DNA from 2 places in the Pseudoalteromonas sp. Ld19 genome. Region 1 is predicted to be linked to the other one. Evidence: predicted binding sites of a transcription regulator. Region 1 holds the regulator's gene; the other holds the start of a gene.
What was found. The regulator NrdR, encoded in region 1, represses ribonucleotide reductase genes. The targets are predictions, from matches to a motif close to AAACACNANATNTNGTGTTT.
Positions count from the first base shown of each region.

Region 2: the regulator NrdR is predicted to act here: its motif matches at 3,455-3,474, upstream of nrdA (class 1a ribonucleoside-diphosphate reductase subunit alpha).

Region 1 is NZ_JBISHA010000017.1:393,595-408,534, reverse strand. Features, by position in the region: gene ribBA (bifunctional 3,4-dihydroxy-2-butanone-4-phosphate synthase/GTP cyclohydrolase II) at 1-568, opposite strand, end outside; gene ACJJVZ_RS07060 (riboflavin synthase) at 598-1,251, opposite strand; gene ribD (bifunctional diaminohydroxyphosphoribosylaminopyrimidine deaminase/5-amino-6-(5-phosphoribosylamino)uracil reductase RibD) at 1,279-2,403, opposite strand; gene nrdR (transcriptional regulator NrdR) at 2,570-3,019, opposite strand; gene glyA (serine hydroxymethyltransferase) at 3,126-4,382, opposite strand; gene thrC (threonine synthase) at 4,643-5,935, opposite strand; gene thrB (homoserine kinase) at 5,947-6,882, opposite strand; gene thrA (bifunctional aspartate kinase/homoserine dehydrogenase I) at 6,892-9,309, opposite strand; gene ACJJVZ_RS07025 (response regulator) at 9,538-9,903, opposite strand; gene ACJJVZ_RS07020 (sensor histidine kinase) at 10,257-12,023, shown strand; gene rdgC (recombination-associated protein RdgC) at 12,108-13,025, shown strand; gene ACJJVZ_RS07010 (HDOD domain-containing protein) at 13,475-14,314, opposite strand; gene ACJJVZ_RS07005 (dipeptidyl-peptidase 3 family protein) at 14,610-14,940, shown strand, end outside.
Region 2 is NZ_JBISHA010000021.1:50,016-64,955, forward strand. Features, by position in the region: gene gyrA (DNA gyrase subunit A) at 1-1,624, opposite strand, end outside; gene ubiG (bifunctional 2-polyprenyl-6-hydroxyphenol methylase/3-demethylubiquinol 3-O-methyltransferase UbiG) at 1,801-2,511, shown strand; gene ACJJVZ_RS12130 (HAD-IA family hydrolase) at 2,511-3,185, shown strand; gene nrdA (class 1a ribonucleoside-diphosphate reductase subunit alpha) at 3,597-5,879, shown strand; gene nrdB (class Ia ribonucleoside-diphosphate reductase subunit beta) at 5,945-7,075, shown strand; gene yfaE (class I ribonucleotide reductase maintenance protein YfaE) at 7,075-7,347, shown strand; gene ACJJVZ_RS12150 (beta-ketoacyl synthase) at 7,983-9,890, opposite strand; gene ACJJVZ_RS12155 (GlxA family transcriptional regulator) at 10,017-11,027, shown strand; gene ACJJVZ_RS12160 (hypothetical protein) at 11,168-11,698, shown strand; gene ACJJVZ_RS12165 (MgtC/SapB family protein) at 11,841-12,353, opposite strand; gene ACJJVZ_RS12170 (peptidase C39 family protein) at 12,362-13,474, opposite strand; gene ACJJVZ_RS12175 (RimK family protein) at 13,479-14,873, opposite strand.

The DNA of each region.
Region 1 (14,940 bases):
CAATTTTAATATCATGTTGTTTTGCAAAAACTTCTAAATCAGGGCGGCGCGCCATTGTGCCATCTGCATTTAGAATTTCAACAATAACAGATGATGCTTCAAGCCCAGCTAAACGCGCTAAGTCACAGCCAGCTTCAGTGTGCCCTGCGCGAGTGAGTACACCACCAGGTTGTGCCATGATAGGAAAAATATGACCAGGTTGAACAATATCACTTGGTACTGCGCCTTTTGCTATAGCAGCTTGCACTGTACGCGCTCTATCAGCGGCAGAAATACCCGTAGTTACACCTTTTGCGGCTTCAATCGACATTGTAAAGTTTGTCGAAAACGCAGCGCCATTATTTTTAACCATAAGCGGTAAATCAAGTTGCTCGCAACGCTCTTGCGTCATGGTTAAACAAATTAAACCACGGCCATGAGTTGCCATAAAATTAATTGCTTCTGCGCTAATATGTTCTGCTGCGATAATTAAATCGCCTTCATTTTCTCTGTCTTCATCGTCCATTAAAATAACCATTTTACCAATTTTAATGTCGTCGATGATTTCTTGTGCGCTGTGTAAATTCATAAATTTGCTCGTGTAAGTTGTCAGTTTCGTTATTTAATAAAGCCCGCTTTAGCGAGTAAGCTCATCGAAATATTTGAGCCCGTTGGTTGTTCTGCACCTTTTATAAGACGCTCTAAATAACGTGCAATTTGATCGACTTCTAAATTAACTTGAGTGCCCACTTTAAAATGAGCTATGGTAGTTTGCTCACTCGTATGAGGAACAATTGTTAATTTGAATTTATTACCTTCGACAGCGTTAACCGTCAGGCTTATACCATCAATACATACCGAACCTTTGTACGGAATGTATTTCATTAAATCTTCGTCAGTTGCAAGCCAATATTCTGTTGCCCTGGCGTTTTTTGTGACACTTGTAATCGTTGCAAGACCATCAACATGACCAGAGACCAAATGGCCCCCCAGACGTGAAACAGGTTGCATTGCTTTTTCAAGATTAACAGTTTGCCCTATAGCATAGTGAGCAAATCCAGTTAAACCAATCGTCTCATTAGATAAGTCAGCACTAAAACCATCAATATGTTTATCAACTACGGTTAAGCAAACGCCATTGGTTGCAATGCTATCGCCTAGCTTTACGTCTTTCATATCAAGATCAGCACTTTGAATACGAATGGCTAAGTCGCCTTGTTTTTTTTGTAATAAAGCAATTTTGCCTGTGGCTTCTATTATCCCAGTAAACATAGCGCTACTCTTTTTTATTAAGTGATTTTAATAAGTTTTCAGCGCAGTGATACGTATATCGTCACCAATGCGTGTACATTCATTAAATGTTAAATTAACGGTATTTTGCATACTCGTCAATTCAGGAAAATTAACTAAACTTTTTGCATTATGGCCCATTAGTTTAGGCGCTAAATAAAAAACAAACTCGTCAATTAAATCAAGCTCTGTCATTTTACCAGCAAGTGTTGCGCCCGCCTCAAGCCACACATTATTAAAATGCAGTTGCCCAAGTTTTTCTAAAACCACCTGCAAATCAACTTTGCCATTACTTTCTTTTACTTCAATATGCTCTACAAAATGCGGCCACTGCAGTGATTTATCAACCTTGGTGGTAAATATAATTATATCACTTTGAATGTTGAATAAAGCAAGGTTAGGCGTTAAGCGGTTTTGAGAATCAATAATAACACGCACAGGTTGCCGTAGCGCTAAATCGGTAGGGAGTGGGCACGGTAATTCACTTAGCCGTACATTTAATTTTGCATCATCTACTAATACGGTATCGGCGCCGGTTAAAATAGCGCAGCTTTTTGCACGGTATAATTGCACATCTTGGCGAGCAGCGGTGCCTGTGATCCACTTACTTTGACCATTTTTAAGCGCTGTTTTACCATCTATACTTGCTGCCATTTTACAGGTTACATAAGGTAAGCCTTGTTCCATTCGCTTAAAAAAGCCAACGTTAAGTGCGCGAGCTTGTGATTCAAGTAATCCATAAGCAACGTCAATGCCCGCATCGCTCAGTATTTTAAGGCCTTTGCCTGCAACTTGTGGGTTTGTATCAACCATAGCGGCAATTACTTTTACTATGCCCGCCTTTTTTAAGCCTTCAGCACACGGTGGTGTACGCCCATAGTGACTACAAGGTTCAAGCGTTACATAAGCCGTTGCACCTTGTGCATTATTACCCGCTATTGCCAGTGCATTTATTTCAGCATGACCTTGACCAGCTAATTGATGGAACCCCTCACCAATGATTTGATTATTCTTAACTAATACACAGCCAACATTAGGATTAGGTGTGGTAGTAAACTCGCCTTTTTTGGCAAGCTCTATGGCACGTGCCATATACATTTCGTCATGTTCAGTAAAAGGAACTTGGTTAAGCATTTATTATACCAATTGCGTTAAATAAGTGGTCTATTATAGCGCTAAGAAAATAGCGCAATAACAAGGCGAAAATTATGACATATAGTTGTTCTATATGAATAATTTTTAACGCAGTGAGTGCGCTATTTAATGCGATAGAATGATCATATTTTTAATAAAATTGGTATTACTCCCCTAAGCGGGCAATTTCTTCGCCAAATTCGCGTATATCTTCAAATGAACGATACACAGAAGCAAACCTTACATAAGCAACTTTATCGAGCTTTTTAAGCGCTTCCATAATGCATTCACCCACTAAGTGGCTTGAAATTTCCCGCTCACCCGTTGCACGTAATTGCGATTTTATTATGTTAACCACTTCTTCAACCTGTTCAGTACTCACTGGACGTTTCTCAAGTGCACGATTTAAACCATTCAACAGTTTATCTTCATTAAACGGCTCCCGACTGCCATCTTGCTTAACAACACGTGGCATAACCAGTTCAGCGCCTTCAAATGTAGTAAAGCGCTCGTGACAGTCGTTGCACTCACGGCGCCTACGAACTTGATGGCCTCCACCAACTAGGCGTGAATCAATAACTTTAGTATCTTTTGCTGTACAAAATGGGCAATGCATAACTCGGTACTTCCGTTTTAAAACAAAAAAGACCGCTAAATAGCGGTCTTTTATCTTAGCAAAAAAATAGGGCCTGTTGTGCTCTAAATTACTGCTGCTTATGCAATTAAGCGTAAACAGGTAGTTTTGCACAAATTGCTTTTACTTTTTCTTTAACTTGCGCCTGTACAGATTCATCAGTGATGTTATCTAGTACATCACAAATCCAGCCAGCAAGCTCTTTAGATTCTGCTTCTTTAAAACCACGACGAGTAATTGCAGGAGAACCAATACGCAAGCCTGATGTTACAAACGGAGAACGTGGATCGTTTGGCACTGAGTTTTTATTAACTGTGATGTTAGCGTTACCTAAGGCAGCATCTGCATCTTTACCAGTAATATCTTTATCGATTAAATCGAGTAGGAATAAGTGGTTTTCAGTTTTATCAGAAACGATTTTGTAGCCGCGCTCTTGCATTACAGCAACCATTGCTTTTGCGTTTTTAACAACTTGTGTTTGGTATACTTTAAACTCTGGTTGAAGTGCTTCTTTAAATGCCACTGCTTTTGCTGCAATAACATGACATAAAGGACCGCCTTGGCCACCAGGGAAAACAGCGCTGTTAAGCTTTTTGTAGATTGCTTCGTCGCCACATGCAGAAATAATCAAACCACCACGAGGACCAGCAAGTGTTTTATGCGTAGTTGTAGTTACAACATGTGCATGAGGAACTGGGCTTGGGTAAACACCCGCCGCAATTAAACCAGCAACGTGAGCCATATCAACAAACAGGTAAGCACCTACTTTGTCAGCAATTTCACGGAATTTAGCCCAATCAACAATACCTGAGTACGCTGAGAAACCACCAATGATCATTTTTGGTTTGTGCTCAAGTGCTAGTGCTTCAACTTGTGCGTAATCAATTTCGCCCGTTGCTTCATCTAGTCCGTATTGGATTGCATTGTAAAGCTTACCAGAGAAGCTTACGTGAGAACCGTGCGTTAAGTGACCACCATGAGCTAAGCTCATACCTAGTACAGTATCGCCAGCGTCTAATAAAGCTAGAAAAACAGCTGCATTTGCTTGCGAACCAGCATGTGGCTGTACGTTAGCGTAGTCAGAACCAAATAATTCATTAGCACGGTCAATTGCTAATTGCTCAACAACATCTACATGCTCACAACCGCCATAATAACGTTTGCCAGGGTAACCTTCTGCGTATTTGTTTGTAAGCTGTGAACCCTGCGCTTCTAGTACGCGTGGGCTACAGTAGTTTTCTGAAGCGATTAGTTCGATATGCTCTTCTTGGCGAGCAGTTTCTTTGGTTATCGCGTCAAATAACTCTGGATCAAAATCCGAAATATTCATGCTACGTTCTAACATTGGGGTCTCCTAGGGCAACGTGTATGGTGTTTTTTAGAGGCTTTATTGTACGCTTTAAACGACTCTTTGCCTACGCTCTTAAGTTGAGGATATTTAAACAGGGAATGAAACTATTTCACAGCTCTTTTAAGATGATATTTTTTAATAAATACATAACTATTTTAAATGCATTTTATTTCTCACATTTAATTAGCTAATGAAAGCCTCTCTTTTTTGAATTAAAACTTACTAAAAAAAAGCGGCCATAGCCGCTTCAATTGTTATTTTTTATTACCGAGTTTTGCAAGTATTTCAGTACGCAAAGCATCGTAATCGGCCTTTATATCGCTTGCTAGGCATGGTTTTGCTAATGCATCGCTAAGTGGTTTTGGCATATCTAATTCAATATTTAAAATATCCTCTACACTTTCTTTAAACTTAGCAGGATGAGCGGTTGCTAAAAAGATACCCGCTACACCTGGCGCTCGATTTTCAACAAGGCCTTGGTATGCAATAGCTGTGTGAGGCTCTGCAACATAACCCATTTGTTGAATTTTTTTCATCACGGATTGCGTATTTTGCTCGTTTACGCTAGTTGAATAAAAGTTATCGTAGCTAAACCAGTTATTATCTAACATTGTTTGCACACGCGGCCAGTTGTTTGGCTTACTTACATCCATTGCATTTGAAAGCGACTCAAGCGTTGCGTTTGGCGTCCACGTTTTATCAAGCATAAAGCGCGGCACAGTATCATTTTGGTTGGTTGTTGCACTTAGTTTGCCTACAGGTAAGCCAATAACCGCACCAATCATTGCAGCGCACACATTACCAAAGTTACCACTTGGTACTGATATGTGAGCCGTTGCGCGTTTTTCTTTTGGTAGCTGTGCAATGGCTTCAAAGTAGTAACAAACCTGAGCAACTAGACGGCTAATATTAATTGAGTTAGCTGAGTTTAGCCCAAGTGTTAATTTAACTTCTTCGTCTAAAAAGGCATTTTTAACTAACTCTTGGCAATCATCAAAGCTGCCCTCAACTGCGTAACAATGAATGTTATAACCAAGCGTTGTAAATAGCTTTTGCTGAGCAAGTGAAATTTTGCCTTTAGGGTATAAAATAACCACATCGACATTTGGTTTATTATAAAAAGCATGAGCAACTGCGGCACCGGTATCGCCCGATGTTGCTGTTAAAATAGTTACTTTTTCGTCTTTATTAAACTGCGCTAAACACTCTGCCATAAAGCGACCGCCAAAGTCTTTAAACGCAAGTGTAGGACCATGAAACAACTCTAAGCAGTATGTATTCTCTTGTACTTCCACCAGCTTAACTGGAAAGTTAAATGCATTTTTAACCATTTGCGCCACAATGTCGCTTGGCAGCTCATCACCAATTAGGTGGGATAATATTTTGCCACTGCGTGTAACAAAGTCCATATCAAGCAATGCATCAACATCGGACAGTGGCAGCAGGGATTCAGGGAAAAACACACCTTGATTACGACCCAAACCTGTTTTTACGGCTTCAACGAACGACACTTTTTGTGAGCATTCTTTTAAATTATGTAATTGCATGACTACCTATCCTATAAAACTGTTAGTTGACGCGTGCCGTCGTTATCTAATTTACAAATGTGGCAAAAGCCTTGCTCGTTAATGTAATTTGCCTCTAACCACTGCGCGCATTGCTGTGCAGCTTCAAGTGTTTTACATACGCTAAACAAGGTGGGCCCTGCGCCCGAAATACTCACTATTTCAGCGCCCAGCGCTGGCAAGCTTGCTTTGGCTTCACTAAAACCTTTAATAAGCGGTGCCCGGTAAGGTTCTGCTATTTCATCTTTCATTATGCTCAGCGCATCGTCAAAACGATTAGTTAACAGTAAGCTACTAAATGCCGATAAACGCTGTGCAAACTCAACACTTGCATGCATGCTCAACTCTTTTGGTAAAACCGAGCGCGCTTTTGCAGTGTTGAGTGAAAAACCAGGGAACGCAGCAACGTAGTACCAATTTTCATCAACAGGCAGTGCAATCGATTTATCAGGGATTAAATCACCTGTTAATTGCAAACCACCTAAATAACATGGCGTGATGTTGTCGTAATGACGACCGCCACTTACAACGGCTTCAAAATCAGCCATAAGCTCAATAAGCTCAACCTGACTTAAGTTAGTTTGTGCAAAATTATCAAGGGCAGCAAAGGTAGCCACGACCGAGCATGCACTAGATCCAAGTCCAGATCCAATTGGTAAATTCTTTTTAAGCTCGAGCTTTACGCTTGGCATATCAGGCGCAACATGCGCTCTGAAATGCACTAAGCACTGGTACGCTAAATTATCCTGCGCATCACTTGGTAACTTATGAGCGTACTCGCCTGTGCAAATAAATTCGTCGCTTGGTGCTGCGCTGACGACGGCTACATCGCCTAATAAACTGCCATCAATTGGCGCAAGGGCTGCGCCAAGGGCATCAAAACCCACTGCAAAATTACCAATAGACGCCGGCGCATATACTTCAATCATAATGTGCTCCTAGCGCGATAGCGTTTTTAAAATATCAGCAAATACACCCGCTGCTGTCACTTCAGAGCCTGCACCATAACCACGAATTACAAACGGACGCGGCTGGTAGTATTGGCTTAAAATAGCAAGTGCATTTTCGCCATCGCGAATAACACTAAGTGCATGTTTTTCATCTACCGCTTCAATACCTACTTTACAGTGACCTTCTTTAATTGTTCCTACATAACGAAGTACCTTACCTTCGCTCGCAGCGCTTTGAATGCGGTCATTAAAATCAGCATCTAGGCTTGGTAGTTTTGCCATAAACTCATCAACGCTATCGCCTTGTGCAAAACCAACTGGTAATACCGATTCAACTTCGATATCGCTCAGCTCTAATTTCATACCTGCTTCGCGTGCAATGATCAGTAACTTACGTGCTACATCGGTACCCGATAAATCATCACGAGGGTCTGGCTCTGTAAAGCCGCTTTCTTTGGCTTTAATGGTTGCCTCAGAAAGTGATAAACCATCTTGAAGTACGCCAAACATATACGAAAGTGAACCTGATAAAATACCGCTAAACTCTAACAATTCATCACCAGCACCAAATAACGATTGTAAGTTATCGATTACTGGTAAGCCTGCACCAACGTTTGTTTCGTATAAGAATTTCCGATTATTCTTTTGCGTAGCAGCTATTAAGTCTTGGTAATACGTGTATGAGCTTGTTGTGGCTTTTTTGTTCGCTGCAACCACATGAAAACCTGCATTTAAAAAGTCTAGGTATTGCGCAGCAAGTGCATCTGACGATGTACAATCAACAATTACTGGATTAACTAAATGATTTTGTTTAACAAACTGCTCTACTAGTTTTAAATCAAACGCTTGCTCAGATAAGGATAGTTTTTGCTGCCAATCAGAAAAAGCAATACCTTCACTATCTAGATGTAATTGACGAGAGTTAGCAACACCATACAAGTTGAGTTTAATATTACGCTTTTCAAGCCACGCTTGTTGACGTTCAAGCTGATTAATAAGCTCTTGTCCTACTAAGCCACAACCTAGTAAAAACACATCAATTGACGGCACATGCGTGAAAAAGTTTTCATGGCATATTTTTACGGCGTCATTACATAACTCACCATCAATTACCGCAGAAATAGCACTTTCTGTAGAATCCTGTGCAATTGCCACAATATTTACTTGCGCTTGTGCAAGCGATGCAAAAAACTTAGCCGCTAATCCACGGTGTGCGCGCATGTTGTCGCCCACTAAAGTAACAATGGCTAAATTACGCTGTACTTGTACAGGCTCAATAAGCCCTGCTTGTAATTCAAGCTTAAATGCAGTTTGTAGCGCATCGAGTGCAAGTGCGAGGTCTGTTTCGTGCACACAAAAGCTAATGCTAAATTCGCATGATGATTGTGTAATTAAAACAATAGATACATTATCGTGGGCAAGCGCATTAAATACTTTAGATGCCATGCCTACTTTACCTTTCATGCCCGGGCCTGAAACCGTTAGCATTGCAAGTTCTTGTAGGCTCGAAAGCGCTTTTACCGGCTCGTCTGATGAATAATCGTTACCAATTAATGAACCTTGTGCGTCTGGGTTATGCGTATTTTTAATTTCACATGGCACGCCTGCTTTAGCACACGGTAAGATTGTTTTAGGGTGAAGTACTTTTGCACCAAAGTAAGAAAGCTCCATCGCTTCTTTATAAGATAAAAAATCTACTTTAGTCGCTTTTTTAATATAACGAGGATCAGCGCTGTATACGCCATCAACATCTGTCCAAATTTGGCAAATTTCAGCGTCTAAACAGGCTGCTGCAATTGCTGCTGAGTAATCAGAGCCATTACGGCCAAGCGTTGTAAGCTCACCTTTGTCATTACTTGCTGTAAAGCCAGGCATGATATAAATAGTTGCAGGGTTTTCTTTAAGTACAGCTTGAAAGCGCGACTTACTTAAGACTAAATCAGCTTCGGCATCAATATAACCACCAGTAGAAGCAATACAACTTGTCGCTTCTAGGTATCTTGCATAGTGAGAGCTCAATAAAGCCTGCATTAAAGAAACACTAACGCGTTCTCCAAAGCTAATTACGAACGCACGAACTTGCTCAGGGCAACACTGTATAAGTGACACGCCATCTAGTTTATTTTTAAGCTCGTCTAAGTTTGGCCAGCTTGTAACTACCACACCACTTTTTTCAACGTCAGCTTTTAAACCTTCACAACGGCTAACTAATATTTGCCATGGCTGCGAAAAATCTAAACCTTGCTCTGCGGCACTTGCCAGTGCAACCAGTGAATCTGTCATGCCACCTGGCGCAGATAACACTAATAACATTTCATCTTTTAACTGTGCTTTAACTAATTGAGCTACCTGCTCAAGGCAAGCAAAGTCGGCAAGCGACGAGCCTCCAAATTTTAAAACGCGCATTATTTATGTTCCTCATCCCATAAAACGAAAAAAGGCCTGTGTTCTAAGTGAACACAGGCCTTTAAATTTGTTGCACCGACCTATGCCACTATCCAGTAAGAATGGTGGTTGTAATAATGATGGTCAGTACGCGATTAATTGTTTTCATAGGCTAAGACTGCCTTAACAAAGGCTATGCTGTCAACCCTAAATTAAAAGATAAAACAGCCTTTTTTGACAAAAAAAGGCTCAATGAATGCCAAATTTATGCAGTATCTCATTCATCCTATTTTTATCTATGGGTTTATTCACAAAATCAATTGCACCCAATTGAGTCACTCGCTGCTTCATTTTTTCTTGAATATCAGCAGAGATAACAAGTACAAAGCACTCTATTTTATTTGCTTTTATATGTTCAAGTACTTGGACACCATCCACTTCTGGCATAGTTAAATCTAAACACAATAAATCAAAATTATTCGTTTTAAATAGCTCAATGGCTTTTGCACCATTTACAGCCTGTTGAATATCTACATCAATACACTGTTGCAGACACCTAATGACCTGTTTACGTGCGACGGTTGAATCGTCACATACCAAAATAGAAAAATTCATAGTTTTTACTACTGAGTGAACATAATTAAAATTATTAATGAGGAGCTACCCATAGCATCCTACGTGTCAGTACCGCTATACGCAACAAAGTAACGTTAACTCTTTTATATAAAGTTTATATTTGTTACGTTTATGTTAGTGTAACTAGTTGCTTGTATATACTTAAAAATAAAATAATTTGTAGATTAAAATAAATAGTTAATCCATTACAAGCTTTATCTATAGTAATTTAAAGGTTAACTAGAATATAAAAGGCAAGAAAATTAAATGTTTTATGTATTTTTAAGCATTTATTGACTAACTTTTAACTAAATAAATAAATATAGTCTAAACAAAGGAATAACTGAACACTCATGTTACAACAAAGCCTTTCTAAAAAGTTATTGACTAGCGTGCTATCAGTCTATTTTTTGCTGACATTTGTGGTCACTTGCGGGCAAGTTATTGCTGAGTACGTCAATACTAAAGATTATATTAGAGACGAATTAGCAACGTTACAAAAAACCTTCAGCCGCAGTTTAACTAGAGCAATTTGGGAATTAAATACCAAACAAACCATCACAACTGCTGAGGGGCTATTAGCGATCCCTATGATTGAAGGCATAATTGTGCGCGATGATAGTGGTGAAATAATCTCGCAACTTGGTCGCTCTCTCGATATACACAAACTATATAGCCAACAATTGGTACAAGAAGAAGTTATTCTTGAAGACGCCAAATCAGGTTTATTTGGGTATACCTTCCCGCTTATTTTTGAATTTTCAGGACGCGCAACTCAAGTTGGTGACGTTACGCTTTTTTCTAGTCGAGAAGTTGTTTTTAGCCGCATTATGGTGTCAATTTACTTTTTAATTGGCAATGCAATGATTAAAACTACTTTTTTAATTATTCTCTTTTTAATGGCTTTTAGAAAGCTGCTTACAGATCCCTTAGCCCAACTAACCGATCAAATAGAAAACTTAGAACTTGATGAACTCGAAGGTGAACATATTGAAATTGAAACCGATGAGCATAACGAACTCAAAGTTATGGAAAAATCATTCAATAGACTTATCGATAAAGTAGTTCAATATCGCAAAGAGTTAGAGCTCGCACAAAAAGAGCTCATTATTAGTAATGAAAAACTAGATCAACACAATGTTCAATTAGAGCAAGATGTAGCTCGCAAAACATCAAACTTAAGCCAAGCTATGATGGATTTACAACAACAAAAATACGAGCTCGAAAAACAAAAAATTGTCCTCACCGATGAAATCGATTTACGCCGTAGCACCGAACTAGAACTACTAACAAAACAAACTGAATTAGAGCGTTATGTAGAAGAATTAAGTCTTGCTCAAGAGCGCTTACTTGGCACCGAAAAAATGGCTGCACTTGGCGGGCTCGTTGCAGGGATAACTCACGACATTAACACCCCAATCGGTATTGGAGTAACTGCTATATCATTTTTACAAGAGCGCCTAAATCAGATAGATGTTGCTTATAAAGAAAAAACTCTTTCACCTAAAGTGCTCGAAAACTTTATTAACGATGCGAAGCAAAGTACCAGTTTGCTAACGACAAACTTAGACAGAGCGTCTGAATTAATAGCCAGCTTTAAACAAATTGCAGTTGATCAGGCAAGTGAAGCGGTCAGAACGATTAATTTTAAAGATTACATCAATGAGGTTATTCGCTCACTTCACCCGCAATTAAAAAAAACAGCGCACTCAATTAAGCTCGCATGTCCCGAGGATCTAATCTTAAATTTACCTGCGGGCGCTATAAGTCAAATTTTTACTAATTTAATCATGAACTCGCTGATTCATGGTTTCGAAGGAAAAAACAACGGCATTATAGATATAAACATAGCCAGCAACGAAACCGATTTAATCATTAATTATAAAGATAATGGTAATGGAGTAACGAGCGAGCAACTCGAAAAACTATTTAATCCATTTTTTACAACTAAGCGAGATCAGGGCGGTAGTGGGCTTGGTACTCACATTATGCTCAATCTAGTAAAACAAACTTTAAGCGGCTCAATTGAAGCCACCAGTAATACTGGTGAAGGTTTAAGTTATGTAATTAAATTCCCCAAAAACATGCAAAAGCCTTTGCCTATATTTAATCAAGATTAAATCGTCATAACAATAAAATCAGTCATTTCGAGATACTGATTTTATTGTTATGATTGAACAAATTTTTCAAATGGATCAATCCCCATGTGGTTTAGTAACCTTATTTGTTACCGCTTTAAACAAGATGTTTCGTACACTCAAGAAGATTTCGATAAAGCATTAGAGCAAGATTTATTTCGTCCATGTACAGGCCAAGAGCTTTCTACATTTGGCTGGACTAAGGCATTTGGAAAGCACGGTGATACGCTCTCGCATTTTTCACAAAAAAGTATTTTAGTTTGCGCCAAGCGTGAAGAAAAGGTTCTCCCTGCATCAGTTATCAACGAACTTGTTGCTGAAAAAGTCGATTTAATTGAAGCTGAAGAAAATCGCCCTGTTAAGAAAAAAGAAAAAGATGAATTGAAAGAAAATATCCTTCATGCCCTTCTTCCACAAGCATTTAAAAAGTCGAGCCTACAGTTTGCATTTATTGATCAAGAAAATGGCTGGGTAGTAGTAAACAGTGGCAGTTTTAATAAAGCTGAAGAACTACTTGCACTACTGCGTAAATCGTTAGGAACACTTCCTGTAGTTCCTGCTTTTGCTAATTACGACTTAGATGTATTTTTAACTGATTGGTTAACCAACTTCAGTACGCCAGAAGGTTTTGCTATAGGTTCTGACGCTGAACTTGAAGAAGCAGATGACAGCGGCGCACAAGTTAAACTTAAAGGCCATGACCTATCGTGTGATGAAGTAAAATCGCATCTTGAAAGTGGTAAACGCGTCACTAAACTTGCACTTGATTGGCAAGAGCGCGTTAAGTTCATGCTGCAAAACGACGGTTCGATTAAGCGTTTAAGCTATTCAGAAACGTTAAAAGAAGAAAATGCTGATATCCCTAAAGAAGATATGGCTGTAAAACTAGACGCAGATTTCATTCTCTCATCAGAAGAGATCAAACAGCTCCTAGAAGAACTTACACAAGGCTTAGGTGATGCTGACGATTTAGTTAAACCATAACCAGTTGAATATTAAAAAAGCACGATTTAATCGTGCTTTTTTAATGCGTTGAATTTACTAGTAATAGGCCCGCTATTGACGCGTAAATTCGCCTTGTTTTCACTGAAAATCTCTGGCTAGAGAAAATAAAACAAGGACCTGTTGACCTTTCAGGATTAAAATTCGTTCAATCTAGGGGCGATTTAATCGCGACGTGAGGTTTGTAACCTAGTGGGCTAAGTAAAAACCGAGCAACAAAGAGTAAATTGCCCCTAGGCAGAACCCAAGGGCAGCGCATGTTTGGCATTTATGCTGCGTTATCGCCTATTTATGGGGAATAACCACACGACATAGGCTCTGCCTTGCTTAAATACCAAACACACTGCTGCAAATTTAACCTCGAAAGATAAACAGGCCCTAAATATCAACATGATTCAATACGTTAGTAAATCTCTTAACCAGAGTTCAGGTTAGCTAAACATTTCTTTTACGTCATCGAGCATATCGTTATATTCATCGCTAGAAAATAACTCCATTGATGAGATAACACCTTTATCAATATACACTTGTAACGCAGCAGATTTATCCGAAACCTGCAGTGTTCCCTCTAATATGGCACCAATTCGAATAAAATCTACATAACTGATTTTTTCTGGTTTATACGCAGGATCGGCCCAGCTCAATGCAACGTCAGAAAACTCATCAGGAAACTCCCATGCATTCATTATAGAAGAACCGACTTTGCCACTGAGTTTTTGAATTGCATGCGCTAAAAAGCTAGGATTAGCAAAGACTTCAGGATGACGTTCAGCTTCAGTCAAAATAGGCAAAACACCAATATTATAAACAAGCGCTGCTAACGTAATTGAATCACGATTTAATGAAGTGTGTTTATTATTTAGTAAATAAAATTCCATTAATGAAATTGAATGACACGCGACTGTTAACGTTTTTTGCCACGCCTTACCCATGTATCCTTTGATCAACTCATTGTTTGAAACGAATAACTGCTCCATAGCCATAGCTGTTACAATATTTTTAATTTGACGCAATCCAATGCGGGTTACAGCTTGATGTAAATTAGATACTTTCACTGAACGGCCCATTATGGCGCTATTTGCAACTTTAATCATACGGGCAGATAAAGCAGGGTCCTGTGAAATAACATCTGACATTTTAGTTAAATTTACTTCAGGATTATCAGCCGCCTGCCTAACTTTAACGGCCACTTCTGGCAACGTAGGTAAAACAAGCGTATCGTTATTTATTCTATCGACTAAAATCGTTAATAGTGCATTTTCTGTAGACATAGAGCGGTCATCCTTTTGTTCTTTAGTTATAATATAACTGCAAGCCTCGACAATTAATTTTTATAGCAGTGGTAACACAATAAGTATTGCCTAACTTACCGTTAAAGTTAAGGAAATTATAGATATTTATTTTATTCACCTTTTTTCATCTGCACAATTAACCATACAACGCCTAATACTTGCTATTTGCCATTTAGTTTTGCTTTAATGCACCACAATAGGGAAGCGTACATACTTTTTGTTATTTTATTAGCGCTCACACATTATTAAATTTACTTTTTTAACAGGCAATATAATGATCTTAAATAAAATTAGCCAAGCAATTATACTCTCTGGCGTTGTTTTTCTTAGTGCATGTTCAGAGCAAGCCCCCTCATCAACCGACACTACAGCAAAAACAGAAAAGCCAGCTAGGGCTGCAGATAAGCAAATGGCTCCAGCGCTTATAAACGCAGACAAACAGCGTTTAGATATCTATACCGACTTTAGCCTACAAAGCGATTTATCACATTTAAGTGATAACCAAAAAGCGATGCTTGTGAAACTTATTGATGCTTCAAAAATAATGGATGAGTTATTTTGGAAACAAGCATTTGGTGAGAGTAAAGATACTTTTTTAGCTAAAT
Region 2 (14,940 bases), on a different contig from region 1:
CGACAACGTCTTCTTCCGTAATTAAGTCTTCAAGGCTGATATCGTGAGCTGCGGCATTAATTTCTGTACGACGTTCATCGCCGTATTGTGCTTTAATTTCAACTAACTCATCACGAATAACTTCCATTAAACGCTCTGGTGTTGCCAAAATATATAAAAGCTCAGCAATTAAATCTAATAATGTTTGGTATTCACTAAGGATTTTTTCATGCTCAAGACCTGTTAGCTTATGTAAACGTAAGTCTAAGATAGCTTGGGCTTGTTGCTCAGAAATAAAGTACTGACCATCACGAATACCTAAATCGGCAGCAAGCCAATCTGGGCGTGCAACATTATCTTCGCCTGTTTTTTCAAGCATAGATTTAACATTACCTAATTCCCACGAACGTTCTGTTAGAGCAATTTTAGCTTCTGCAGGTGTAGGTGAGTTACGAATAAGTTCGATAATAGGGTCAATGTTTGCAAGTGCAATAGCTAAGCCTTCTAGCATGTGTGCACGGTCGCGCGCTTTGCGTAAATCAAAAACAGTACGGCGAGTTACTACTTCACGACGGTGAATAATAAACTCTTCAAGCATTTCTTTTAGATTAAAACACTTAGGTTGGTTATTAATTAAAGCAACCATGTTCATACCAAATACAGTTTGTAACTGAGTTTGTGCATATAAGTTATTTAAAATAACTTCGCCTACATCACCACGTTTGATCTCAATAACGATACGCATACCGTCTTTATCGGATTCATCACGAAGTGCACTAATGCCCTCAATTTTTTTATCTTTAACAAGCTCGGCAATTTTTTCAATTAGACGTGCTTTATTAACTTGATACGGAATTTCGTGCACTATAATTGTTTCACGACCGGTTTTTTCGTCTGTTTCAATCTCTGCACGTGCACGCATGTACACTTTACCACGGCCAGTTTGGTAGGCTTGCTCTATGCCTTTTTTACCGTTGATAATCGCAGCTGTAGGGAAATCAGGACCCGGAATGTAATCCATTAACTCAGTAATCGTTAAATCAGGATTCAAAATAAGTGCTAAACACCCATTCACAACTTCAGTTAGATTGTGAGGTGGTATGTTTGTTGCCATACCTACCGCTATACCCGATGAACCGTTTACTAATAAGTTAGGAACTTTTGTCGGTAAAACGTCTGGGATTTGCTCTGTGCCATCGTAGTTAGGAACGAAATCAACCGTTTCTTTGTCAAGATCGGCTAATAATTCATGCGACATTTTTGCCATACGTACTTCTGTATAACGCATTGCTGCTGCTGAATCACCATCAACCGAACCGAAGTTACCTTGACCATCGACTAACATGTAACGAAGCGAAAATGGCTGTGCCATACGAACTATCGTGTCGTAAACTGCACTATCGCCGTGTGGATGGTACTTACCGATTACGTCACCGACGACACGTGCCGATTTTTTGTAAGGCTTGTTCCAATCATTACTAAGCTCGTTCATTGCAAACAAAACGCGGCGGTGAACAGGTTTTAAACCATCACGTACGTCTGGTAATGCACGTCCTACAATTACGCTCATCGCGTAATCTAAATAGGAGTTTTTTAACTCGTCTTCAATATTGACCGGCTGAATGCCATGGGCGAAATCAGTCATTGATATCACATTCCTTCAGTATTTGCTCTCAACAACCCAGTATTAGGCATCAAGAGTATTTGTTATTATTACTAACAGCTATGCTATCACAATTAATTTTAATTTACAGGCGCAAAACTTTGCGATTTATCAATTTTGCCCTATATAATGGCCTCAGATTGACGAGGAAGTATTTTATGACCGAACATCAAAATGTAGATCACGCAGAAATAGCAAAATTTGAAGCCATCGCAGAGCGTTGGTGGGATTTAGAGGGAGAGTTTAAACCTCTTCACGAAATTAACCCGTTACGTTTAGACTTTATAGCGCATAAAACCCAAGGTCTGTTTGATAAAGACACACTCGATGTTGGCTGTGGCGGCGGTATTTTAAGCCAAAGTATGGCGCGTATGGGTGCAAAAGTGACGGGTATCGATATGGGTCAGGAGCCCTTAACTGTTGCTAAATTGCATAGTCTAGAAACCGGTGTAAATGTAGAATACATTAAAGTGCCTGCAGAAGAGTTTGCAACACAGCGCCCTGCTCGCTTTGATGTGATCACCTGCATGGAAATGCTAGAGCACGTTCCAGACCCTGCTTCTATTATTCATGCCGTAGCCGCACTTGCAAAACCAGGCGCAGATGTGTTTTTTTCAACTTTGAACAAAACACCTAAGGCCTACTTATATGCGATTGTTGGCGCCGAAAAGCTGTTGAAAATGGTGCCTGAGGGTACACATGACCATAAAAAGTTTATAAAACCTGCGCAACTGATTGCATGGGCTGAGCAAGCCGGTTTAAAGGTACGTGCAAGTGCGGGGTTATCATATAATCCATTATCAAAACAATATACGCTTAACACAGATGTAAGCGTAAATTACATTCTACACTTTGAGAAGTTAGCCTAATGGCGAACTCTCATTTACCTCATATAGAGTACGACGCATTTTTGTTTGATTTAGATGGCACCCTACTCGATACCGCCGACGACTTAGGTGCTGCGCTAAATGCGGTACTTCGCGCACAACAAATGGATGAAGTAACAAGCGATGTATACCGTCTCGCAGCCTCTAATGGAGCGGGTGCACTGTTAGCTGCAGGTTTTAAAGATAAATGGCCTGAGCAGCCACAGGCAGAACTTATAAAACAACTGCTTGATGAATACGCGGCCAGCATAGCAAAACACACCACGTGTTTTAAAGGCGTAGAATCTTTACTTATCGCGCTTGATCAAAAAAAGATCAAGTGGGGGATCATGACCAACAAACCAGGATTTTTAACCGATCCTTTGGTGGCAGCAATCCCCGCTTTAAAAAACGCCAGCGTAGTCATAAGTGGCGATACCTTGGCTGAGGCCAAACCATCACCGCTACCACTACTACATTGTGCAAAGCTTATCGCAGTAAAACCAAACCGTTGTTTGTACATTGGAGATGCACAGCGTGATATACAAGCAGGTAAAGCTGCAGGTATGCACACCGCCACGGCACTTTGGGGTTACATATCCAACAATGAAGAAGCATTAAGCTGGAAAGCTGATTTTAACTGGCAAAGTCCAATTGATGGTTTTAACCATATATAGTGCCATGTTAATTTATAAACACTATATATTGTGATTTAGCCAGTTTTTAGTCAAAGTCTGCTGATAAAAAACTCAGTTACAATTTATTTTTTAAAAGCGCAAATTTAGTAGATCATTAGTTGATTTTTAGAAATTTCAACTTCACCTAATGATCAAAGGTTAATGCTTACTAACACAAGTGTGTTATCCCAAAGTTATCCACAAATAGGGGCTATTATGTCCCTTGCAAAACGGCTCAGACCACACTATCTTGTGATCTCTAAATTGAACAACACCAGATATTGTGGCCAAATGTTATTCAATTAAATTCATCAATTTGGTGAAACTTATAATAAATGAGTGCTCCTGCTGTAATTTAAGGAGTACAACATTGGTCAAAATACTAAATCCCCAAGGAATACAGGCAAAGCTATGAACCAACTGTTATCTGTAAGCAAACGTGACGGGCGTAAAGAGCCACTTGATCTTGATAAGATCCATCGCGTTATTGAATGGGCCGCCGAAGGTTTAAATAACGTCTCGGTTTCACAAGTTGAATTAAAATCTCATATTCAATTTTACGATGGTATCCGCACTAAAGACATCCACGAAACCATTATTAAAGCTGCCGCAGATCAGATTTCAAAAGAATCGCCAGATTATCAGTACCTATCAGCGCGTTTAGCTGTATTTCATTTACGTAAAAAAGCGTATGGCCAATTTGAGCCACCGCGTTTATTTGATCACGTCACTAAAATGGTTGGCGATAAGCGCTACGATGCACATTTACTTGCTGATTACACAGAGCAAGAATTTGATGAACTAGATGAATACCTTGATCACTCACGCGATCTAAACTTTAGTTACGCGGCTGTTAAGCAACTTGAAGGTAAATACCTCGTTCAAAACCGTGTAACGGGCGAGATATACGAAAGCGCGCAGTTTTTATATATTTTAGTCGCCGCAAGTCTATTTGCAGACTACCCACGTGAAACACGCGTTTCGTACATTAAGCGTTTTTACGATGCCGTATCGTTGTTCAAAATTTCATTACCCACGCCTATTATGGCAGGTGTACGTACGCCTACTCGTCAGTTTAGCTCATGTGTATTAATAGAGTGTGGTGATAGCCTTGATTCAATTAACGCTACATCGTCTGCAATCGTTAAATACGTATCACAGCGTGCGGGCATTGGTATAAATGCAGGTCGAATTCGTGCGCTAGGTAGTCACATCCGTAACGGTGAAGCGTACCACACAGGTTGTATTCCTTTTTATAAGCACTTTCAAACAGCTGTTAAAAGTTGTTCGCAAGGTGGCGTACGTGGCGGTGCTGCAACATTATTCTACCCGCTTTGGCACTTAGAAGTAGAAAACCTACTTGTACTTAAAAATAACCGTGGCGTAGATGACAATCGTGTTCGTCACCTAGATTACGGCGTACAATTTAATAAATTAATGTATTCTCGTTTAATTAAAGACGATTATATTACGTTATTTAGCCCATCAGATGTGCCAGGCCTTTATGATGCATTTTTTGAAGACCAAGCTGAGTTTGACGCGCTTTACGTAAAATACGAACAAGACGAGTCTATTCGTAAAAAACGCATTAAAGCCATTGAGCTTTTCTCTATGTTTGCCCAAGAGCGTGCAAGTACAGGCCGTATTTATTTACAAAATGTGGACCACTGTAATACACACAGCCCGTTCATTGCTAAAGTTGCGCCTATTCGCCAATCTAACTTATGTTTAGAAATTGCATTGCCAACCAAGCCACTTAATAACGTAAATGACGAAGAAGGCGAAATTGCCCTTTGTACACTGTCTGCGTTTAACTTAGGTGCAATAGAATCACTTGATGAGCTTGAAGAGCTAGCTGAACTTGCGGTGCGTGCCCTTGATAACTTACTTGATTTCCAAGACTACCCAGTACCGGCTGCTAAAAATGCAACTATGGGTCGTCGTACACTAGGAATAGGCGTCATTAACTACGCATACTACCTAGCTAAAAACGGTAAACGTTATTCTGATGGCAGTGCTAATGCATTAACACATAAAACCTTTGAAGCGATTCAATATTACTTAATGAAGGCATCTAACGAGCTTGCTAAAGAGCGTGGCGCATGCCCTAAATTTAACGAGACAACGTATTCACAAGGTATAATGCCAACCGATACGTATAAACGTGATTTAGATAAAATTTGTGATGAGCCACTTCATCTTGATTGGGATACACTCCGTGCAAGTATTAAAGAGCACGGCATGCGTAACTCAACACTAAGTGCGTTAATGCCATCAGAAACATCGTCGCAAATCTCTAATGCAACAAATGGTATTGAGCCACCACGTGGCCATATTAGCGTTAAAGCAAGTAAAGACGGTATTTTAAAACAAGTGGTACCTGAGTACGAGCGTTTAAAAGATAACTACGAATTACTGTGGGATATCCCATCAAACGATGGTTACCTACAACTTGTGGGCATAATGCAAAAATTTGTTGACCAAACAATATCAGCAAACACAAATTATGATCCAAATAAATTCGAAGGCGGTAAAGTACCTATGCAAGTCTTGTTAAAAGACTTACTGAGCGCGTACAAACTAGGTGTTAAAACCTTGTATTACCACAATACACGCGATGGTGCCTCAGATTCACAAGAAGATACTCCTGACGTGGAAGATGACGATTGTGAAGGCGGCGCGTGTAAAATATAACTGCTGATTTTAATTTTAAGCGGGCATTTAGCCCGCTTTTTCTGATAGTTTTTTGAGTGATAAACATGTCTTATACTACTTTTAGCCGAAACCACAATAATCAAATGCAAGAGCCAATGTTTTTTGGCCAAACTGTAAACGTATCTCGTTATGATCAACAAAAATACCCTATTTTTGAAAAATTAATCGAGAAGCAACTATCTTTCTTTTGGCGTCCTGAGGAAGTAGATGTAAGTAAAGACCGTTTAGACTTTCAAGCATTACCTGATCACGAAAAGCACATATTTTTAAGTAACTTAAAATATCAGACGTTACTTGATAGCGTGCAAGGGCGTTCGCCAAACGTAGCCCTACTACCTATCGTATCGCTACCAGAACTTGAAACGTGGATAGAAACATGGGCGTTTAGTGAAACAATTCATAGCCGCTCGTACACACATATTATTCGTAACGTAACGCAAGCGCCTGAACTTATTTTTGATGACATTGTTAGCAACGATAAAATTAGCGAACGTGCTGATGCGGTAACAAAATACTACGACGACTTAATCAACTCTGTATCGCTTTATAATTTATACGGTCAAGGCAAACACGAGATTAATGGTAAAACTGTTCTCGTGAATTTGTTTGAGCTTAAAAAGAAACTTTATCTGGCAATGATGTCGGTAAATATTCTTGAAGCGATTCGCTTTTACGTCAGCTTTGCATGTTCGTTTGCGTTTGCTGAGCGTGAGCTGATGGAAGGTAACGCTAAAATCATCAAGCTTATTGCGCGCGATGAAGCACTACACCTTTCGGGCACTCAGCATATTCTAAACATTATGCAAGACGGTAAAGACGACCCAGAAATGGCGATTGTTGCTGCCCAATGCCGCGACGAAGCAATCAAAATGTTTGTAGAAGCCGCAGAGCAAGAGAAAGAATGGGCAGAATACCTATTCAAAGACGGCTCAATGATTGGTTTAAATAAACATATTCTATGTCAGTACGTTGAATACATCACCAATGCGCGTATGACTGCGATTGGTTTACCAGCACAATTTGAAAACAACAGTAACCCTATTCCATGGATAAACTCATGGCTTGTTTCTGATAACGTTCAGGTTGCACCGCAAGAAGCCGAAATAAGCTCATACCTTGTTGGTCAAATAGACTCTCAAGTTGATGCCTCAGAATTTGGTGACTTTGATTTATAATGAGTGACAGTACAACTGCAAGTATAACTCTTGCACAAAGCAGCCAGCGTATAGAATTTAATACTGGCTGCCCTTCTCTTTTACACTGCTTAGAATCTAAAAAAATAGACGTTGCATTTCAATGCCGTGAAGGCTATTGCGGTGCGTGCAGGGCTATTTTGGTATCCGGTAACGTTGAATATAATGAAGAGCCACTAGCGTTTGTCCGCGAAGGCGAGATCCTCCTATGCTGCTGTAAACCCAACGGTAATATAAGCATTAACTTAAAGTAATACCAATTCGCTTGATTCAGTGGTCTACTTTGAGGTAAGAAAGTCATGTCAACAACAAGGCTGAAATTTTAACGCCGTTAGCGTCAGGCTTTATTTCTCTAATTGATTACGTAACCTGAGCTCTGGTTAAGAAATTTACTAACATATTGAACCATAATGATATTTAAATTTATTTTTCTCTAGGGCCTGTTGACCTTTCAGGATTAAAATTTGTTCAATCTAGGGGCTATTTAATCGCGGAGCGAAGTTTGTAACCTAGTGGGCTAAGTAAAAACCGAGCAACAAAGAGTAAATAGTCCCTGGGCAGAACCCTTCGGGCAGCGCATGTTTGGCATTTATGCTGCGTTATCGCCTATTTATGGGGAATAACCACACACCATAGGCTCTGCCTTGCTTAAATACCAAACAGTCTGCTGCAAATTTAACCTCGAAAGATAAACAGGCCCTAGCCAGAGATTCTCAGTGAAAACATGGCGAATTTATGCGTCAATAGCGGACCTATTGCAAGTAAATTCAACGCAGTTAGCGCTAAAAATAGCTGCTCGAGATAGATTTATTATCCAGAGTTCAGGTTACGTATATTTAAAGCATTAAAAAAGGCGCTTAAAAAGCGCCTTGCTAACAAGTATGTGTGCTTAAAACATATCTTGATAGGAGTTTGTTGTACTAAACGTAATTGCTTTTTCAAAACCTGGTAACTGAATACTTTGCTCGTCTATTACAATATCGTTGTCGTCAATAAGTCCATCGCCAAAACGATAAATAAGTTCGTACTGGCCTAAATCTGCTTGTGTTTGATACGTTTTCTGCGAAGCTCTAACCACACTATTTTTCTGAGTGTAGCTAGTCATAACGTCATCACCATGGCGCTTAGCGAGCATTTTCATTGTTACTTTTGGAGAAAGTACGGTCGCTGTTGCATTGTTACCGCCAAAGCCTTTTGAATTTATAAAAGCAATATCCATATCAGCGCATTCGTAATGGCTATTACGAATATCAAGATGATCGCTATAAACGTCGTCTGCTACTTTATCTATTGTGGTAATACCTGGCATAATATTGTGGCTAAATACACCCAAAGCAATCGCTAACTGATCGCCACTTGCAGGAGCAATAGTATGGCCAACGTATGCTTTTGGTGCTGTCACTTTCCAATTATCAATAGCGAACGTTTGTGCCACTTTATGATATATAAGTGACTCTGTTACACGATTTTGCGGAGTACTCGAACCATGCGCTAAAATAAAGCTACGTTCTTGCAGTGCTTCTTTACCTAATAAGCTGCTAGCAAGTGCGGCTGATTTTGCCATTGTAATATAGTTACCAGGTCCAGGTGATGTAATCGACTTCTTAACGCCATCTGCATTTACAAACACATCCGGTACACAGCCCATAATATCAGCGCCCAACTCAAGGGCTAACGCATCATCCATTAAAATTGCAACTTGCGCGCCTTCACCTAATGTAAAGCCGCAGTTATCACCAAATGGTCGGCTACTATTACGGTAATCTGGTTCTTCATCATTTGATAAGTTATCTAAACGACGTAGCCCTTCAACATTTGCAAGTGCACTCATATTACCAAAGCCTTCAACCACTTCGGGTGTAATAGCACACTCAACGCTTGCAACAACTGCAACCCGTGTACGCCCTGCTTGTATGTCGTTAACCGCCGCACGTAAGTTATATAAAAACGTTGCACATGCACCCGAGGTCGAAAACGTAGTACCTACATTACCGGTGACATAGGCGTTAATAAAATCAGTCGACATTGTATTTAAACCCAGTGCCAGCTGTTTAGTGCTAACACGGTCGCCTTGTTGGCGCGCTTTTACTAAACCGCCTAGGCCTTTATCGTCCATTTGACCAATTACCGATGCTGAATAAGTACCAATTTTATCTGGCTCGACGCTATTCATAATATGCTGCCAATCAAGCCCTGTTGATTTAATCGCATCGGTGGCTGCAAAAATAGTCGCCTGCAAACCACGAGGCTGGTAGCGGCTGTTATACATAACAGACGGATCAAACCCAGTCGGAAATTGCCCAGCAGATTTAATTGGGTTATCACGCGTTGAGTTATGCTTAACATCAAAATCGGCTGCAATAGTTACTTTAACCTTTTTTCCTTCAAGTTCTTCAACTTGCCAACTAGCTGGAACAGGTACCGGTAAGTCGCGAGCACGCGTTTCAAACACAATTGCGTTTTCAGTTGATGCGGTCAGTGTCATTTTTTGCTGCCACGGCGTGGCATCGGCATCAAAATGTTCTTTTTCAATTTTACGAATAAGTGTACCAGCAATAATTTGCTCACCAAAGCGTGCTTCTATGTCGCTTTGCTCAACATTATTACCTTGTGTATCTTGTAATTGGCCGTTTACAACGCTGACTAGATTCATCAGTGTGGCGAGGCCTAAAAATGTTTCACTGCGGACTTGAGCGTTTAAACTATCTAACACGATACGGCGATAACCTTGATGAAAAGAAGTACGGCCAGCAGCGTTAATGCCACCCATGCCTACTATAACGGGTAATGCTGTCATAATTTACCTTTAAAAAACGTGTTATAAGGAGAACAGGCAGTTTAAATGGATTATGCACCGCGCATTGTGCTTTAATAGCCAAATATTCAGCACAAAAGGCCAAAGAGCACTGGTCGGAGCATCTATATGACTGATAAACACACGAATCCACCTATAAATATTGCTATAGCGGTATATCCGCATTTATTAGTGACTAGTTTAACCCTACCAATTGAAATGCTAAGAGCCGGCGAGGCCTTTGCTAAAGGGCACCTTGATAAGCAAAGCTTTAGACCACTTGCTATAAATTTAGTGGCTAAAAGTGCAGGATCTATACCCACCCGCGCAGGCCTTGCTATAAATCCTGATTGCATAACAACTAACGCGCCCTACAGTGATTTAATTATAGTGCCGGGTATTTGGCGAAACCCACGCCCTGTTGTACGTACAAATCAACACGTAGTTGATTGGCTAAGCCAAAGCTTTAGCGCAGGCAGTCATATAATTGGTGTAGGCACTGGCAACTGCTTATTAGCTGAGGCGGGGTTACTTGACGGTCACCCTGCTACCACCCATTGGCATTACGCCAAGCAATTTAGCCATGACTACCCGCAGGTGCGCTTAAAGCCTGACTTTTTTATAACCCAGTCAGAGCGAATGTATACGGTAGCGAGTCTTAATGCGCTTGCAGATGTGATCGTGCATATTATTAGCCAGTACTATACAAAAGCCGCCGCTCAACATGTAGAGCGTAATTTTTCACACGAAATACGCAAACCTTACGAAGATCAACGCTACTTAGAAGGTGCTGTAGATCGCCACCCCGATGAGCTAATTGCGCAAATTCAGTTTTGGCTAAAAACCAATTTAGCCACCGAGCTAAACTTGCAAGAAGTCGCTGCCCAATTTAGCTTAAGCTATCGTACTTTTACCCGCCGTTTTAGAGCAGCAACGAATCAAAGCCCTATTGAGTATTGGCAGCAATTACGCGTAGAAGGTGCGAAGGAGTTATTAGCATCATCAAATTTATCAATTCAAGAAGTGGCTTTAGAAGTGGGATATAACGACCAAGGGCATTTAACCCGCGTGTTTAAAAAAGTATTAAGCCAAACGCCCAGTGGTTATAGAAAAGTAGTCAGGCGAAAGCTCTTTGGCTAATATTTAAAAATGTAAAATTAATATAACAATCAAAACAGGTACAAACATGAATATAACTAACTTACTCACATTTTTTCTACATGCACAGCAGCCACTTCTGCCTATATTTCTTATAAAGCTATCAGAGCAAGTAAAAGATCATGAAAAATAAATCAGTATTTTTTTTACCAATTTTAATGTCTGTATATTCTAATCAGTGTTTAGGAGCAGATAATCCGGTTTTGGAGATGCTAGACAAAGATGTATTAAACAAAATAACTCTTTTAGCTGATTCTGTATCTAAATGTAACGATATTGCAAAATCTTCTGAAATAGAGCTAGATTTGAATAAATTCAGAACACTTAATGTATCAAAAGAAACATTCCTAAAATCTTTGTTTTATTTAAGGATGCGTAATCGAGATCTGTGTGACAGTCAGGAACGCGGCACCCTCATTTTTGCGATTGGTCAACTTGACTTCACCCGTGCTGAGTTCGGTTTAAAGGCCTCTAAATACGGAAATAGTAGCGGAGAACTTTTATACGAACCAAAAAAATTCTTACAATACAAAATTGACTATATGAATCTCACTGAAGATGTACGTTTCGAGTTTGAAAGGCAAGTAGGGACACAACCTTTTATTTATACGACTATTTTACAAAATTTAAATCTTAATATTTTTGATAAGTAATAGAGTATATACGCACAAGATGTAGAGAAATAACAGTGTGTCACTACACTAACAGGGTTGATATTTGAGCTTTTAAATAAGCTTAAATATGTGTTTATTCCAATTGTAACTATTTTCAATAGCACTGAAAAAAACGCCACTTTTAATGGCGCTCCGTGTCATCAAACTCTTTTCGATAGTAACGTTTTTGATAGTTTTTTACTTTAGTGTGCACGCCTTTGCTTAAGCTTTTAAATTTAGCCTCAAGTACGTCTACACCGTATAAAATACCAACCACTAGCACTGAAAGCTTTATTGCAGGGCCTAAGTTTTCAGTGGCTATCATAACGCCTATTGATGCAAGCACCCAGATGGTTGCAGCGGATGTAACACCAACTACCGCACCATCTTTTGCGAGCATTACACCTGCCCCTAAAAAACCAATACCTGTAATTATTTGCCCCACTACACGAGAATGATCTATTACATCCCCTTGTAAATTAAACGCAGTGGATAAAAACAAATACGTACCCAAGGTTATTAACGCTGAAGTACGAATACCTACAGGTTTGCCGCGCAATTGGCGCTCTATGCCAATAATAGCACCGCAAAAAGCCGCAGTACCAATAGCTGCCCACGAATACGGGGCTACATCAATTAAATCTAAAAAAGTCACTGTTAACCTTATATTTTATTAGCTATAGCCACCGCCGTTCTTAAACGTTGGCTACCAAACGCTGACATTTTACTAAAATCACTTCGTGCAATAGGTACATATTGGCAATCTATTGCGAGCTGTTTATCGTTACCGGGCTCACAAAATGGGTCGTGAACATACACGCAATGCTCATCAAGGTGCGTAACACACACCCAATGTGGCGATTTTTTACCATCAAAACTGTATGTACTAATTAATAACAGCACACTAAAGCCTTTACTTAACCACTGCTCAATATGTTCAAGCTCTACATCTTTATTTGTAAGCGGTATATTTGCCTGTGCAATACTATCTACAAATTGTTGATGCACGGTGGCAAGTACCACTTTTTTGTTCTCGTTGCGTACGCCATCTAAAAACAAAGGCTCTGTGGTATTAACCATTACCTCGCTTTTGAAGCCCCGCTTATTAGCGGCAAGTGCCAAACCAAACGGATGGCAACCACCATGACCCGATGTCATAAAAATGGTGGTACCTTCACGCCAAAGTGCCAGCTCATGCGATTGGGTAAGCTCAGTTGTTGGCTCAAGTGCGCCCATTGCCATTAATAGGGCAGCAGGTCCGCACGTAAACTCGGTAGTTTGCTGATACCACGGCGTTAAACGCGCCACTTTTAACTCACTTGTTTGTCGAATGTTTTTTTGCATTCGTAGTGCGTCACTGTGGTCATCGTAATAATCGCTATATTGACCAAACACCCTGTAACCTGAGCTTTTATAAAGCCCTATCGCACCTTCGTTATTTACAGCCACTTCTAAACGAAGGTAAATACGCCCTCGCTCACACGTTTCTTTTTCAAGGCTAGTAAGCAGTGCTTTTGCAATGCCTTTACCTTGCATTGTGGGTTTTACAGCAAGCGAATATAAACGCGCTAAGCGAGTCCCTTTATGGCACCATACTAGCCCATATCCACATACTTGCTCGCCATTTTCTGCAACGAGTAAAATACCGTGTTTTGCACTAAGCCAGCGTTTTAAACTACGCGGACTTAATTTATCGTTATTAAAGCAAGCGTTTTCAACGTCAATCAGTGCATTCAAATCACTGCTAAGCGCCTTTCGAATAACAAGGTTGCTCATGTTATTACCCACGACCTCGTGCTTCTAAGCGTTGTTTAAACTCATCCATAATGATCATGTATAGCTCGTCGCCTAAATAGCCGTCTTCTACTTTGTGATCAATACTTGGGTTGTCGTTTACTTCAAGCACGTATGCTTTGCCTTGATGCTCTTTAACATCTACGCCATATAGACCTCTACCCACTGTTTTACATGCTTTTAATGCTGCATCTAACACCGCTTTTGGTAACTCAAAGGTTGGCAATGTTTCAAAGCCACCAGAGAAAAACCGTTTAGCGTCGTGGTTATAAATTTGCCAATGGTTACGCGCCATTAAATAGCGGCATGCATAAATTGCACGACCATTTAACACACCCACTCGCCAATCGTATTCGGTATACATGTATTCTTGTGCAAGCACTAATGCGCTAAATTCAAACAGCTCTGTAAGCTTAGCTTCAAGCTCATCACGGTTTGATACTTTATAAACACCTTTTGAGAAAGACCCTTCAGGCATTTTTAAAACAAGCGGATACGTAAACGCTTCTTCTAGCTGCTCAAGCGTTTCACTTGATTGATCAGCCACTACAACCGTTTTTAAACTTGGCACTTTTTGATAATTAAACGCATCGTGTAAATACACTTTATTACAACAACGTAAAATAGACTCAGCATCGTCAATAACCACTAAATCAATGCTTTGCGCTTTGCTTGCAAGGCGATACGTTGGATGGTCAATCGCTGTAGTTTGGCGAATAAATAACGCATCAAACTGGGCTATGTTATCAATTTCGTCAAAGCTTAATGCTTGTGCATTAATGCCGTGTTTAGCGGCGGCTTTAATAAAGCGTGCAATGGCGTCTTTATCGCTCGGCGGTACTTTTTCGTTATGATCAACAAGTATTGCCATGTCCCATCTAAAACGACGTTGCACTGAGCCAATACGCCACTGCGTTTTAGTAAAGTTATCTAGTTTAGCTACAAATTCGCTGTACTGCTGCTCGCTTAAAGACGATAAAGACCCTTGTTGCAATAATCCCTTTTCATCAACAAATAAAATAGGCGTTGGGTATTGTTTAAATACCGACTTAGCCGCTTTTGATTGTAAATCGTTTTGTGTATTACCAAAGTAAAGTTTGCCATCTATTTGGCCCACATTTAACATAGGGGCTTGACCACTACGCAATGCGTTTATTGTTTTTACACTTGGCAAAACTTGGTGCTTGCGCGCCTCTGCAAGTAACGAGCAATAGTAACCTTTGCTCAAGTATTGGCTCGAGTCGCACAGATTAATAATGCGTGTTTTTGGCTCATTTTGTTTTGGGTAATCACGTAAATAAGTATTAAACGTAATTACATTTTCGAACGATTGAGCAAGCGTTTGCTCGTTGTTATCAACCACAATTAAGGTTTTAAACACGACTTTTCCTAGTTAAGTCAAAATATAAAAAGCATGCTTAGTAAAATACTCAGCATTATAAATAGAA